Regions from separate parts of the Streptomyces sp. NPDC054866 genome, predicted to be linked through region 1. Evidence: riboswitches for the same ligand, from Rfam matches in the RefSeq annotation. Region 1 holds a riboswitch; each other region holds the start of a gene.

What was found. Region 1 has a riboswitch for cobalamin ahead of ACWGI2_RS08970 (cobalamin biosynthesis protein). Riboswitches for the same ligand answer to the same signal wherever they lie in the genome.
Region 2: it holds a riboswitch for cobalamin, as region 1 does, so the genes downstream of both, metE (5-methyltetrahydropteroyltriglutamate--homocysteine S-methyltransferase) here and ACWGI2_RS08970 (cobalamin biosynthesis protein) in region 1, are expected to answer to the same signal.
Region 3: it holds a riboswitch for cobalamin, as region 1 does, so the genes downstream of both, ACWGI2_RS19700 (ribonucleoside-diphosphate reductase subunit alpha) here and ACWGI2_RS08970 (cobalamin biosynthesis protein) in region 1, are expected to answer to the same signal.

Annotation. Positions count from the first base shown of each region.
Region 1 is NZ_JBSGZA010000002.1:59,743-64,273, forward strand. It holds gene ACWGI2_RS08955 (class II aldolase/adducin family protein) at 1-536, opposite strand, end outside; gene ACWGI2_RS08960 (anion permease) at 851-2,125, shown strand; gene ACWGI2_RS08965 (hypothetical protein) at 2,138-2,389, shown strand; cobalamin riboswitch at 2,494-2,639, shown strand; gene ACWGI2_RS08970 (cobalamin biosynthesis protein) at 2,747-3,688, shown strand; gene ACWGI2_RS08975 (cobyric acid synthase) at 3,685-4,531, shown strand, end outside.
Region 2 is NZ_JBSGZA010000001.1:1,576,477-1,581,007, forward strand. It holds gene metE (5-methyltetrahydropteroyltriglutamate--homocysteine S-methyltransferase) at 1-2,111, opposite strand, end outside; cobalamin riboswitch at 2,275-2,491, opposite strand; gene ACWGI2_RS06725 (3-hydroxybutyryl-CoA dehydrogenase) at 2,677-3,546, opposite strand; gene aceB (malate synthase A) at 3,543-4,531, opposite strand, start outside.
Region 3 is NZ_JBSGZA010000003.1:947,988-952,518, reverse strand. It holds gene mctP (monocarboxylate uptake permease MctP) at 1-748, shown strand, start outside; gene ACWGI2_RS19705 (hypothetical protein) at 818-1,552, opposite strand; cobalamin riboswitch at 1,652-1,775, shown strand; gene ACWGI2_RS19700 (ribonucleoside-diphosphate reductase subunit alpha) at 1,912-4,314, shown strand; gene ACWGI2_RS19695 (ribonucleotide-diphosphate reductase subunit beta) at 4,314-4,531, shown strand, end outside.

The DNA of each region.
Region 1 (4,531 bases):
TAGGCCTGGTCCAGAGTGTCTCCGTAGGTGATGGTTCCGTGGTTCTGCAGCAGGCAGCCTGTGCGGTCCCTGAGGGCCCGGAGCATGTTCTCGGCCAACTCCTCCGAGCCGTACGGCGCGTACCGGGCCACCCGGACCGGACCGCCGAGGGCGGCCGCCATGTAGTGGATGGGCGGGAGCTCCGGGACCAGGGTGGAGACGGCGGTGGCGTGCACCGCGTGGGTGTGGACCACGGCTCCGGCGTACGTGGTGCGGTAGACCGCAAGGTGCATGGGCAGTTCGCTGGTCGGAGCGAGGTCGCCGAAGAGCTGGTTGCCGTCCGCGTCGACACCGACCGCGTCCCGCGGCCCCAGACGGTCGTACGGCACCCCGCTCGGGGTGACCAGGATCGTGCCGCCGACGCGCACCGACACATTGCCCGACGTGCCGACCACCAGGCCGTCCGCCACCGTTCTGCGGGCCGCCGCCACCAGCTCGCCCCACGCCCGCTCGATCGCGTCCTGCCGGCCCCGGTCTTCGTCCCGCTGCTCCGTCATGCCGTGATCTTGCCAGGGCAGGCGGGGACGTGGGCCCGGCCTCCGGACTGCCGGGTGATCAGAATCTCTTCCACGGCTCATCGGGCCAGTTGAAGAGCTTCGCCCGGGGGTGGTCGGGCACCCTGGGAAGCCGGGATTCCGGGTCCCCCATGGCCTCCCGCCGCCCCTCCGGCCGATCACCGGCAGGGTCCCGGCGGAAGCGGAGTGGCGGCGCCCCGCATTGGGTCACCGCACGGCCCGTCCCAGTTCACTTTCCGTTCACTCAGGTTGCCTACGTTCCACTTGCCACTGACGTCCAACAGAAGCCTGGGTAAATGGAACACATCACGCTTCTCCTCGGGATCGTGATCGTTACCGCTCTCGTGTTCGACTTCACGAACGGTTTCCACGACACAGCCAACGCGATGGCTACCACCATCTCGACTGGCGCTCTCAAGCCCAAGACGGCGGTGGCCATGTCCGCCGTGCTGAATCTCGTCGGAGCTTTCCTCTCCGTCGAAGTCGCCAAGACGATCTCTGGCGGCATCGTCAACGAGGACGGACTGAAGACAGAGGTGATCTTCGCGGCCCTGGTCGGCGCGATCCTCTGGAATCTGCTGACCTGGCTGGTGGGCCTGCCCTCCAGTTCCTCCCACGCACTCTTCGGCGGCCTCATCGGCGCCGCTGTCATGTCGATGGGCTGGTCGTCGATCGACGGCGGCACCGTCGTCACCAAGATCCTGATCCCGGCCCTGGCCGCGCCTCTCGTGGCGGGTCTCGCCGCGATGGCGGCCACGCGTCTGACGTACCGGATCGGCCGCAACACCGACACCAAGGCCACGGCCAAGGGTTACCGCGCCGGACAGATCGCCTCCGCGGGCCTCGTCTCGCTGGCCCACGGCACGAACGACGCGCAGAAGACCATGGGCATCATCACGCTCGCCCTGGTCACCGGCGGCGTCCTGAACCCGGGCGCCAACCCCCCGATGTGGGTCATCGTCTCGGCCGGTGTCGCCATCGCGCTCGGCACCTACCTCGGCGGCTGGCGCATCATCCGCACCATGGGCAAGGGCCTCACCGACCTCCAGCCGCAGCAGGGCTTCGCCGCCCAGACCAGCGCCGCGACGGTCATCCTGGCCTCCTCGCACATCGGCTTCTCGCTCTCCACCACGCAGTCCTGCTCCGGCGCCGTGATGGGCGCGGGCCTCGGCCGCAAGGGCGGTGTGGTCCGCTGGTCCACGGCGACCCGCATGTTCATCGCCTGGGGTCTGACCCTCCCGGCCGCCGGTCTGGTCGGCGCGGGGGCCGAGTTCCTCACCAAGCAGGGCCCCTGGGGCATCGCGGTCACCGCCGCGCTCCTGGTCGGCGGCTCGGCCGTCATCTGGGTGCTGTCCCGCCGCAACGCCGTCGACCACACGAACGTCGCCGACGACGAGATCGGCGGCTCTTCCGCCGCCGAGCCCGCCGGCGTCGTGACCACCGCGATGGCCGCCGTCACACCGCCGCCCACCGGGTCGGCCGTGGCCAGCGCGGACGTCGATTTCGTCAAGGCCACCATCCCGGCCCCGACCGGCACCGCGGCGGACCCCGCCCGGACCGCCACGGTGTAAGGAAAAGTCAGCATGGACATCGACTGGGCAGCTCTCGGCTCCGTCTTCGGAGTCAGCCTCGCGGTGACAGTGGCCCTGGTGGGCCTGTTCACCCTCGGCATCGTCGGCCTCTCCAAGCACGAGGCGGCCACGTCCGGCGCCTCCTCCGCGGGTGCCTCCACCGCGGGTGGCGGCACCGCCTCCGCGGCCCGCACGGGCGCGTACGTGTGCTTCGCGCTCTGCGCGGCGGCCGTGGCGTACGGGATCTATCTGATCGTCGCCTGACGACCGGAGTTTCGGGTGGGGTGCGGGACGCTTCGGCGTCTCGCGCCCCACCTTCGTATGTGGGCCTCCGCACACTCTCCCGTCGCAGGTCAACAGCGAGTTGACGGGCCTTCGCGGGCCGTGGTGGACTGCCGGAGCCAATACGGCAGCAGGAGAGGAAGCCGGTGCGAATCCGGCGCGGTCCCGCCACTGTCATCGAGGAGCTGACTCCTCGGAAGCCAGGAACTCTCGCCGCCGATCACGTCGAACCAGGGCGCGGACACCCTGAGTGAGGACATATCGCCATGCGCGGCCGCCCGTTGCCGGACCAGTTCCCGAGCGTGAGCTCTCTTCTCGGCACAGCGACCGGCTGAAGCCATGCGTGCCGATCGCGACTTCGCGTACGGCGCCGCCGCCGGCCTCCTCGGTGACCTGTTCCTCGGCGATCCCCGCCGCGGGCATCCGGTCGCCGCGTTCGGCCGGGCCGCGGGTGCCGTCGAGCGTGTGCTGTGGCGTGACCACCGCGGGTGGGGCGCCCTGCATGCCGTGGTGTGCGCCGGAGGCGCGGCCGGTGCCGCCGCCCTGGCCTCTTCTCTTGTACGTGATTCGCGCGCCGCGTCCGTCGCGCTGACCGCCGCCACCACCTGGGCCGTGGTCGGCGGCACCTCGCTGGGGCGTGAGGCGCGGGCCATCGGCGGGGCGCTCGCCGCCGGGGACGTCGAGGTGGCACGGGAGCGGCTGCCGCATCTGTGCGGGCGGGATCCGCAGGCCCTCGACGCCGACGGCATCGCGCGGGCCGTGGTCGAGTCCGTCGCCGAGAACACGTCCGACGCCGTGGTGGGGGCGTTGGTGTGGGGTGCTCTGGGCGGAGTGCCCGGGCTGGTCGCCTTCCGGGCCGTGAACACGCTCGACGCCATGGTCGGGCACAAGTCCGTGAAGTACCGCCGCTACGGGTGGGCTTCCGCGCGGCTCGACGACGTACTGGGGTGGCCGGGCGCCCGGCTCACCGCCGTACTCGCGGCCGTTGCCGGGGACTCGCCACGTGGCGCGGTGCGCGCCTGGCGTGACGATGCCGCCAAGCACCCGAGCCCCAACGCCGGGCCCGTCGAGGCCGCCTTCGCCGGGGCGTTGGGCGTACGGCTCGGGGGGACTCTCTCGTACGCGGGGCGTGTCGAGCACCGGCCCGTCCTGAACGGGGACGGGCGGGGCGTCGAAGTCCCCGACATCGAACAGGCCGTGAAGCTGTCGCGACGGGTGGGTCTCCTTGCCCTGGGCGTCGCGGCGGCCGTGAGCGCTCTACGGAAAGGCAGGGCCTCATGAGTGGTGGACTGCTCGTCGCCGGAACCACCTCCGACGCGGGGAAGAGCGTCGTCACCGCCGGGATCTGCCGGTGGCTGGCCCGCAAAGGGGGCTCCGTCGCGCCCTTCAAGGCGCAGAACATGTCCCTCAACTCCTTCGTCACGCGCGAAGGCGCCGAGATCGGGCGGGCCCAGGCCATGCAGGCGCAGGCCGCCATGGTCGAGCCGACCGCGCTGATGAACCCCGTGCTGCTCAAGCCGGGCAGCGACCGCAGCAGCCAGGTCGTCCTCATGGGCAAGCCGGTGGGCGAGATGAGCGCGCGCGGCTACCACGGGGGGCGGCAAGAGGCGCTGCTCTCCACCGTCGTGGGATGCCTTGAGGAACTTCGGGGCAGCTATGACGCCGTGATCTGCGAAGGTGCGGGCAGTCCCGCCGAGATCAATCTGCGACGTACGGACATCGTGAACATGGGGATCGCGCGGGCCGCCCGCTTCCCCGTGGTCGTGGTGGGAGACATCGACCGCGGAGGCGTCTTCGCCTCCTTCTTCGGGACCACCGCGCTGCTGAGCGCCGGGGACCAGGAGCTGGTCGCCGGGTATCTCGTCAACAAGTTCCGGGGCGACGTCTCGCTGCTCGAACCCGGGCTCGACATGCTCCAACAGCTCACCGGGCGGCGCACGTTCGGTGTGCTGCCGTTCCAGCACGGCCTCGGCATCGACGAGGAGGACGGGCTCCGGGTGTCCCTGCGGGGCGCCGTGCGGGAGTCCGTCGTCGCTCCCCCGGTCGGCGAGGACGTGCTGCGCGTCGCCGTCTGCGCCGTACCGCTGATGTCGAACTTCACCGACGTGGACGCGCTGGCCGCCG
Region 2 (4,531 bases), on a different contig from region 1:
CCAGGTCCCGCCTCGCGCGGGTAGCCGTGCTCGGTCAGTTCGCGGGCCACCTGCATGTGCGAGCGCGCGGCCTCCAGGCTGATGACGTCGGCGTCGAGGTCGTCGATGGCCTGGACGATGTCTCCGAACTCGGCGTAGCACATGTGGGTGTGGATCTGCGTGTCCGGCCGGACGCCGCTCGTGGTGAGGCGGAAGGATTCCGTGGCCCAGTCCAGGTATGCGGCGTGCTCGGCGGTGCGCAGCGGCAGCGTCTCGCGCAGCGCGGGCTCGTCGACCTGGATGACCGAAGTCCCCGCGGTCTCCAGGTCGTTGACCTCGTCGCGCAGGGCCAGGGCGACCTGGCGTGCCGTGTCGCCCAGCGGCTGGTCGTCGCGGACGAAGGACCAGGCGAGCATGGTGACAGGACCGGTGAGCATGCCCTTCACGGGGCGGTCGGTGAGGGAGTTGGCGTACGAGGTCCAGCGCACCGTCATCGGCTCCGGCCGGGAGATGTCGCCCGCGAGGACCGGCGGGCGCACATAACGGGTGCCGTACGACTGGACCCAGCCGTGCTGCGTGGCGAGGTAGCCGGTGAGCTGCTCGGCGAAGTACTGCACCATGTCGTTGCGTTCGGGCTCGCCGTGCACCAGGACGTCGATGCCCGCCTTCTCCTGGAACGCGACGACCTCGCGGATCTCGGAGCGGATGCGCTCCTCGTAGCCGTCCGTGTCGATGCGGCCCGCCCGCAAGTCGGCCCGCGCGGTGCGCAGTTCGGTGGTCTGCGGGAACGAGCCGATGGTGGTCGTGGGAAGCAGCGGCAGACCGAGGCGGGTTCGCTGAGCCGCCGCACGCTCCGGATAGGCGTGCGCACGGCGGGCGTCGGCGCCCGTGACGGCGGCGACGCGGGAGCGTACGGCCGGGTCGTGGGTGAGGGCCGACCCGGAGCGGGACGCCAGGTCGGCGCGGTTGGCGGACAGTTCGGCCGTGATGGTGTCCCTGCCCTGCACCAGGCCTCGGGCCAGCGTGGCGATCTCGGTGGTCTTCTGGTGGGCGAAGGCGAGCCAGCGGGCGATCTGCGGGTCGATGTCCCGCTCGGCGGTGGCATCCAGGGGGACGTGCAGCAGGGAGCAGGACGCGGAGACGTCGACCCGGTCGGCGAGGCCCAGGAGCGTGCCCAGCGTGGACAGGGACTTCTCCAGGTCGTTGATCCAGATGTTGCGGCCGTTGACGACGCCCGCGACCAGCCGCTTGCCGGGCAGCCCGCCGACGGCGGCGAGGTCCTCGAGCTGGCTGGCGGCGGACTCCGTGAAGTCCAGGGCGAGGCCCTCGACCGGCGCCTTGGCGAGCACGGGCAGCGCCTCGCCGAGCCTGCCGAAGTAGGAGGCGACGAGCAGCTTCGGGCGGTCGGTGAGGGCGCCCAGGTCACGGTAGGCGCGTGCGACGGCGTTGAGCTCCGCCGGGGTGCGGTCCTGGACGAGGGCTGGCTCGTCGAGCTGCACCCACTCGGCGCCCGCCGCGCGCAGATCGGCGATGACCTCGGCGTACACGGGTAGCAGACGGTCAAGGAGCGTCAGGGGCTCGAAGTCGGCGGCCACGCCGGGCGCGGGCTTGGCAAGCAGCAGATAGGTCACCGGGCCGACCAACACCGGGCGTGCGGCGAGGCCGAGCGCGACGGCCTCCTTGAGCTCGGCGACCTGCTTGGCCGAGTCGGCGCTGAAGACGGTGTCGGGGCCCAACTCCGGGACCAGGTAGTGGTAGTTGGTGTCGAACCACTTGGTCATCTCAAGGGGCGCCACGTCCTGGGTGCCGCGTGCCATCGCGAAGTAGCCGTCGAGCGTGTCGGTGTCGACGGCCTCGCGGTGCCGCTGCGGGACGGCGCCGACCATGACGCTGGTGTCCAGGACATGGTCGTAGTACGAGAAGTCGCCGGTCGGCACTTCGTGGATACCGGCGTCGGACAGGCGCCGCCAGGTGGCCTTGCGCAGCCGCTCCGCGGTCTCCCGGAGGGCGTCGGCGGTGACGCGGCCCTTCCAATAGCCCTCGACGGCCTTCTTCAGTTCCCGGTCGGGGCCCTGGCGGGGGTAGCCGTACACGGTGGATCGTGCTGCCGCAGCCGCGGACTTCGCTGTCACGGAAATCTCCTTCGCGAGATGACTCCTGAGAATCCCGGGGACGGGACACGGACGCGAAGGGAGGACGAACCGGGTGGACCGGACGCGCGCCACCGGCGCGGTGCTCCACCTGATCTGTACGCCGACCCGCCCACGAGGTCACCGGGATATCCGCACGTGAGGGATCACATGCGGGCAACGGGCAGGTCTTCGGACTCGTGGGCACACCTGCCGAGGCAGATCCCTACTGGCCGTCGCTTCCCGGATCCTTCTCGGACCCAGTGCGTATGACGGCGGTCGTTCCCACTCACCGCTGCGGGGCAGTCCCGGATTCCCACCGGGTTCCCTCTTACGACGCGTCTGCCTGGCGGACAGGGCGAACCAGCTGCACAGGTCAGGCTAGAGGGTGGTCGGCCTCTTGGGCAGTGCTGATCACATTCCGGACCGTGAGGTGAGACACCCATGCCTTGGCCGGGGGGGGCAGGGGGGCGAACACGTGATGGGGCGCGGAACAGATCACCACTCTGTTCCGCGCCCCGCTCACAGCAGCCGCGGGCCCCTCAGCCCGGCGGCGGACCCGGGCCCCTCAGCCCCGGTCGTAGAGGTGGAACCCGCGCCCGCTCTTGCGGCCGAGCAGCCCGGCTTCCACCATGCGCAGGAGCAGCGGCGGCGGTGCGTACAGGGGTTCCTTGAACTCTTCGTAGAGAGACGCCGCGATGGAGGCGACCGTGTCCAGGCCGATCAGGTCCGCCAGCTTCAGCGGTCCCATCGGGTGCGCGCAGCCGAGCTCCATGCCCGCGTCCACGTCGGCGGCCGTCGCGAAGCCGGACTCCGTCATGCGGATCGCCGAGAGAAGGTAGGGCACGAGCAGCGCGTTGACGACGAAACCCGCCCTGTCCTTGGACCGTACGACCGTCCTGCCGAGCGTGTACGTGGCGAAGTCCTCGACGGCGGCCACGGTTTCCGCGGCCGTGTGCAGCGAGGAGACGACCTCGACCAGGGGAAGGACGGGGGCGGGGTTGAAGAAGTGCAGCCCGAGGACGCGGTCGGCACGCCGGGTCGCCATACCCAGACGCATGACCGGGATGGAGGAGGTGTTGGTGGCGAGGATCGCCCCTGGGTCCTCGACGACCTTGTCCAGGGTGGCGAAGACCTCCGTCTTCGCCGCGGTGTCCTCGACGACCGCCTCGATGACGAGCTGGCGGTCGGCCAGGTCGTCGAGGCTGCCGGTGAAGACCATGCGGGCCAGCGCTTCCTCGGCGCTGATGCGGTCCAACTTGCCGCGCTGGACGGCGCGTTCGAGCGAGACGGCGACGCGTTCGCGGGCGGCACGCGCCGCGAGGGCGTCGGCCTCGCAGACCACGGTGTCCAGGCCGGCGCGGGCGCACACCTCGGCGATTCCGGCACCCATCTGGCCTCCGCCCACCACACCGACCCGGCGTATGGCCGCTGTCATGACTGTCCCTCCGAACGGCGCGCGAGCGGCTGGTCCACAAGGTGGCGGCTGTAGGCATCGGTGGTGAAGAACGCGGGCAACTCCCTTGCCAGCGCGGTCCGTTCGAAGAGCCCGCGGATTTCGTCGAGCGGCGCCCACGGGTACTCCGCGCCCAGGGCGGCGAGTTCGTCCTCCACCAGCGCGAGCACCGTCGTGCGATCGGCGACCCGGTGGCGCAGCCACTGCCAGATCTGCACCCGGGCGAACTCGGCCGTGGCCGCGTCCTCCATCAGCCCGTAGAGGGCGACGGCCCCCTGTCCCCGCAGCCAGGCGGCGAAGTAGCGCAGGGCGACCGCGATGTTGGTGCGCACGCCCTCCGCTGTGGGCGGCGCGCTGACGCGGCGCACGGACAGCAGCTGAGCCGCCGTCACCTCGACGTCGTCGCGGGTACGGTCGATCTGGTGCGGGCGGGTGCCGAGCACCCCGTCGAACACCTCGCGGCAGACGGGGACAAGCGCGGGATGGGCGACCCAGGAGCCGTCGAAGCCGTCCTCGGCCTCGCGTTCCTTGTCGAGGCGCACCGTGGCGAGAGCCGCCTGATGGGCGTCCGGGTCCTTGCCGGGCACGTGGGCGGCCATGCCGCCGATCGCGTGGGCGCCCCGCTTGTGGCAGGTGCGTACGAGGAGATCGGTGTACGCGCGCATGAAGGGGGCGGTCATGGTGACCTTCGCCCGGTCGGGCAGCAGAAAGTCGGTGCGGTGCCCGAAGGTCTTGATGAGGCTGAAGAGGTAGTCCCAGCGGCCCGCGTTGAGGCCCGAGCTGTGCTCGCGGAGCTCGTAGAGGATCTCCTCCATCTGGAGGGCCGCCGTGATGGTCTCGATCAGGACGGTGGCCCGGATCGTGCCGCGCGGGATGCCCATGAGGTCCTGGGCGAGGACGAAAACGTCGTTCCACAGCCGCGCCTCGTCGCGGTTCTCCAGCTTCGGCAGATAGAAGTACGGACCGT
Region 3 (4,531 bases), on a different contig from region 1:
GCTCTACTCGCTGATGCTCGGCCTGCTCGCGCTGCTCGGCTTCATGGCGATCGCGGCCGGGGTCAAGGTGGAGAACGGGCAGCTGGCGATCCCGCAGCTGTTCGAGAACATGTTCCCCGACTGGTTCACGGGCGTCGCGTTCGCGGCGATCGGCATCGGCGCGCTCGTCCCGGCGGCGATCATGTCGATCGCGGCAGCGAACCTCTTCACCAGGAACATCTACAAGGACTTCATCAAGCCGGACGCGACACCCGCGCAGGAGACGAAGGTCTCCAAGCTGGTCTCGCTCATGGTGAAGGTGGGCGCGCTCGCCTTCGTCCTCACCATGGACAAGACGGTCGCGATCAACTTCCAGCTCCTGGGCGGCATCTGGATCCTGCAGACCATGCCCGCGCTGGTCGGCGGGCTGTTCACGCGGTGGTTCCACCGCTGGGCGCTGCTCGCGGGCTGGGCGGTCGGCATGATCTACGGCACGGTCGCCGCGTACGGCGTCGCCTCGCCGACGCAGAAGCACTTCGGCGGCTCGTCCGACGAGATCCCGGGCATCGGCGAGATCGGCTACATCGGCCTCACGGCGTTCGTCCTGAACGTGGTGGTCACCGTGGTCATGACCTTCGTCCTGCGCGCCATGAAGGCCCCTGACGGCATCGACGAGACGTCTCCCGGCGACTACACCGCGGACGCGGGCGACCCGGGCGTCAAGGAGGAACTGCCGCCGGCCACGGTGGGAGCACCGGGCGGCCACTGACCCCCTTCTTGTACGTACGTGACGCGGGCCGCCGGAGGAATCCGGCGGCCCGCTCTCGTGCGTGCGGACTCACCCGGCCCGGTGGAGCTCCGTGCGAACCCTGGCCGCCGCCTGGGCGGCGGAGGTGAGCGTCAGCTTCTTGTCGGTGCCCGCGGTCACCCTGACGAGCACGCCACCGACCCGCACCTCGACGTCGTAGCGCGGACGGCCGCCGTCGTACTCGTCGCCGCCCACGATCCGCGAGGTCTCCAGGAGCGCCTCGTCGCCGAGATCCGGCAGCCTCTCGGCCACGTGGTGCTCCTCGACGGGGGCCGCGTCGGTGTCGACGGTGACGCGAGGGCACGCCTTGTTGAGCTGCCGGCGCAGTTCGATGTGGCGCCCGGCCCGCTCGGCGGTCATGGAGAGCAGGGACGCGTGGACGTAGGGATTCTCGTCCTCGACCGCCTCGGGGAACGGACGCACGGTGTGGCTCGCGCTGGGTCCCCGCAAGCGCAGCAGTTGCTCGTGCACCTCCTCGCCGGCAGCACAGGCGCCCCAATCACCGCCACCCTGGTACGGATTGGAGGGGCCGGACGTCACGTCGTACGCCCTGGCCCTCGCCCCGATCGCCTTCGCCGGGAGCAGCGCCGACTTCAGCTCGGCGTCCGTGAAGATCTTGCCGGGGTCCACGTCTCCGTCGACACCGGCGGCCGTGGTCGACTTCGGGGTGCGCGTGGGCTTCGTCTCAGCGGTGCTCCCCTCGCCCCCGCACCCCGTGAGCAGCATCAGCAACACCGCCGTACAGCCCGCGCCCCGCCCTCGCACGCCGTCTCCCCCTGTTCGACGATCAGTTCGGCGCCACCCTAGGGGATACGCGCGCCGACACAAGATATGGGGCTGCCTCGCAGAGCCAGCACAAGATGTATGCTCGTGCTCGCTGTCGCCGCAGGGGAATCCGGTGCAAGTCCGGAACTGTCCCGCAACGGTGTATGAGTACGCATTTGTCGTGCTCGCAAGTCCGAAGACCTGTCGACAGTGCGCCCGTTCCGACCGGTCCGGGTGCCAACGACGTCCGGGCCTCGTGGAATGGGCTGGTGGACGCGGAGCGCAGCCCTGTCCAGGGGCGGCCCCCGTGTGTCACTCCTGCCCTCCTCAAGGCTCCGAGCCGAGCGAGGGAGTGCTCCGTGACCATCGCGCCAGCCGAACCTGCGTCAGCGCAGACCACCGACGATCAGCGGATCGCCGACGGCCCAGGAACCGCGCTGCTGCGTACCCTGACCGACCTCACCGCCGACCTCCCCGACGCCGACCCCGGCCGGGTCGCCGCCGCGGCGCTGCGCGGCCGTTCGGCCAAGGCCGACGTGGCGGAGCTGCGGGACCTCGCGACCGAGGCGGCCGCCGGGCTCATCTCCGAGGATCCGACCTACTCGCAGCTCGCGGCCAGGCTCCTCAGCCTCAGCATCCGTGACGAGGCCGCGTCGCAGGGCGTGCGCAGCTTCTCCGACTCGGTTGCCGTCGGCCACCGCGAGGGGCTGATCGCGGACCGTACCGCCGCGTTCGTCACCGACCACGCGGAGCGCCTGGACGGGCTCGTGGAGGCGGCTCTGGAGGACGGCGCCGACTTCCGCTTCGGCTACTTCGGCCTGCGCACCCTGCACAGCCGCTATCTGCTTCGCCACCCGATCACCCGGCACGTCATCGAGACCCCGCAGCACTTCATGCTGCGCGTCGCGAGCGGCCTCGCCGAGGACGGCAGTGCCCGCGCGATGGCCGAAGTCGCCTCCCTGTACCGCCTGATGAGCCGCCTGGACTACCTGCCGTCCTCGCCGACGCTCTTCAACTCCGGCACCCGCCACCCGCAGATGTCGTCCTGCTACCTCCTCGACTCCCCGCTGGACGAGCTGGACTCCATCTACGACCGCTACCACCAGGTCGCGCGCCTCTCCAAGCACGCGGGCGGCATCGGCCTCTCGTACTCCCGCATCCGCGCCCGCGGTTCGCTGATCCGCGGCACGAACGGTCACTCCAACGGCATCGTGCCGTTCCTGAAGACGCTGGACGCCTCCGTCGCCGCCGTGAACCAGGGCGGGCGCCGCAAGGGCGCCGCCGCGGTCTATCTGGAGACGTGGCACTCCGACATCGAGGAGTTCCTGGAGCTGCGCGACAACACGGGTGAGGACGCGCGCCGCACGCACAACCTCAACCTCGCGCACTGGATCCCGGACGAGTTCATGCGCCGGGTCGCCGCCGACCAGGACTGGTCGCTGTTCTCTCCGGCCGACGTGCCGGAGCTCGTCGACCTGTGGGGCGACGAGTTCGACGCCGCCTACCGCAAGGCCGAGGCCGCCGGGCTCGCCCGCAAGACCATCCCCGCGCGCGATCTGTACGGCCGCATGATGCGCACCCTGGCGCAGACCGGCAACGGCTGGATGACGTTCAAGGACGCCGCCAACCGCACCGCCAACCAGACGGCGGAGCCCGGCCACACCGTCCACTCCTCCAACCTCTGCACGGAGATCCTGGAGGTGACGGACGACGGCGAGACGGCCGTCTGCAACCTGGGCTCGGTGAACCTCGGCGCCTTCGTGGACACGGCCGCCGGTGACATCGACTGGGAGCGGCTCGACGAGACCGTCCGCACCGCCGTCACCTTCCTCGACCGCGTCGTCGACATCAACTTCTACCCGACCGAGCAGGCAGGCCGCTCCAACGCCAGGTGGCGTCCGGTCGGCCTGGGCGCCATGGGCCTCCAGGACGTCTTCTTCCAGCTGAAGCTGCCCTTCGACTCGCCCGCCGCGCGCGCCCTCTCGACGCGCATCGCCGAGCGGATCATGCTCGCCGCGTACGAGGCGTCCGCCGACCTCGCCGAGCGCAACGGCCCGCTGCCCGCCTGGGAGAAGACCCGCACCGCGCGCGGCGTCCTGCACCCCGACCACTACGGCGTCGAGCTGACCTGGCCGGAGCGCTGGGCCGCGCTGCGCGAACGTATCGCCGCGACCGGCATGCGCAACTCGCTGCTTCTCGCCATCGCGCCGACCGCCACGATCGCGTCCATCGCGGGCGTGTACGAGTGCATCGAGCCGCAGGTCTCCAACCTCTTCAAGCGCGAGACGCTGAGTGGTGAATTCCTCCAGGTCAACGCCTACTTGGTGCAGGAGCTCAAACGGCTCGGCGTCTGGGACGCGCAGACTCGCGAGGCGCTGCGCGAGGCCAACGGCTCGGTGCAGGGCTTCAGTTGGATCCCGGCCGAGGTGCGCGAGCTCTACCGCACCGCGTGGGAGATCCCGCAGCGCGGCCTGATCGACATGGCCGCCGCGCGCACGCCGTTCCTCGACCAGGCGCAGTCCCTGAACCTGTTCCTGGAGACGCCGACCATCGGCAAGCTCTCCTCGATGTACGCCTACGCCTGGCAGCAGGGTCTGAAGACCACGTACTACCTGCGCTCGCGCCCGGCGACCCGCATCGCCCGCGCGGCGGCCGGCCAGACCGAGGCAGCCGCCCCCGCCCCCGTCCCCGCCCAGGTCACGGCCGAAGAAGCCGTCGCCTGCTCCCTGGAAAACCCCGAGTCCTGCGAGGCCTGCCAGTAATGAGCTCCACCACGAACGCCGAGAAGAACCTGCTCGACCCGGGCTTCGAACTGACCCTGCGCCCCATGCGCTACCCCGACTTCTACGAGCGCTACCGGGACGCGATCAAGAACACCTGGACGGTGGAGGAGGTCGACCTCCACTCGGACGTCGCCGACCTCGCCAAGCTCTCGCCCGGCGAGCAGCACATGATCGGCCGCCTGGTCGCGTTCTTCGC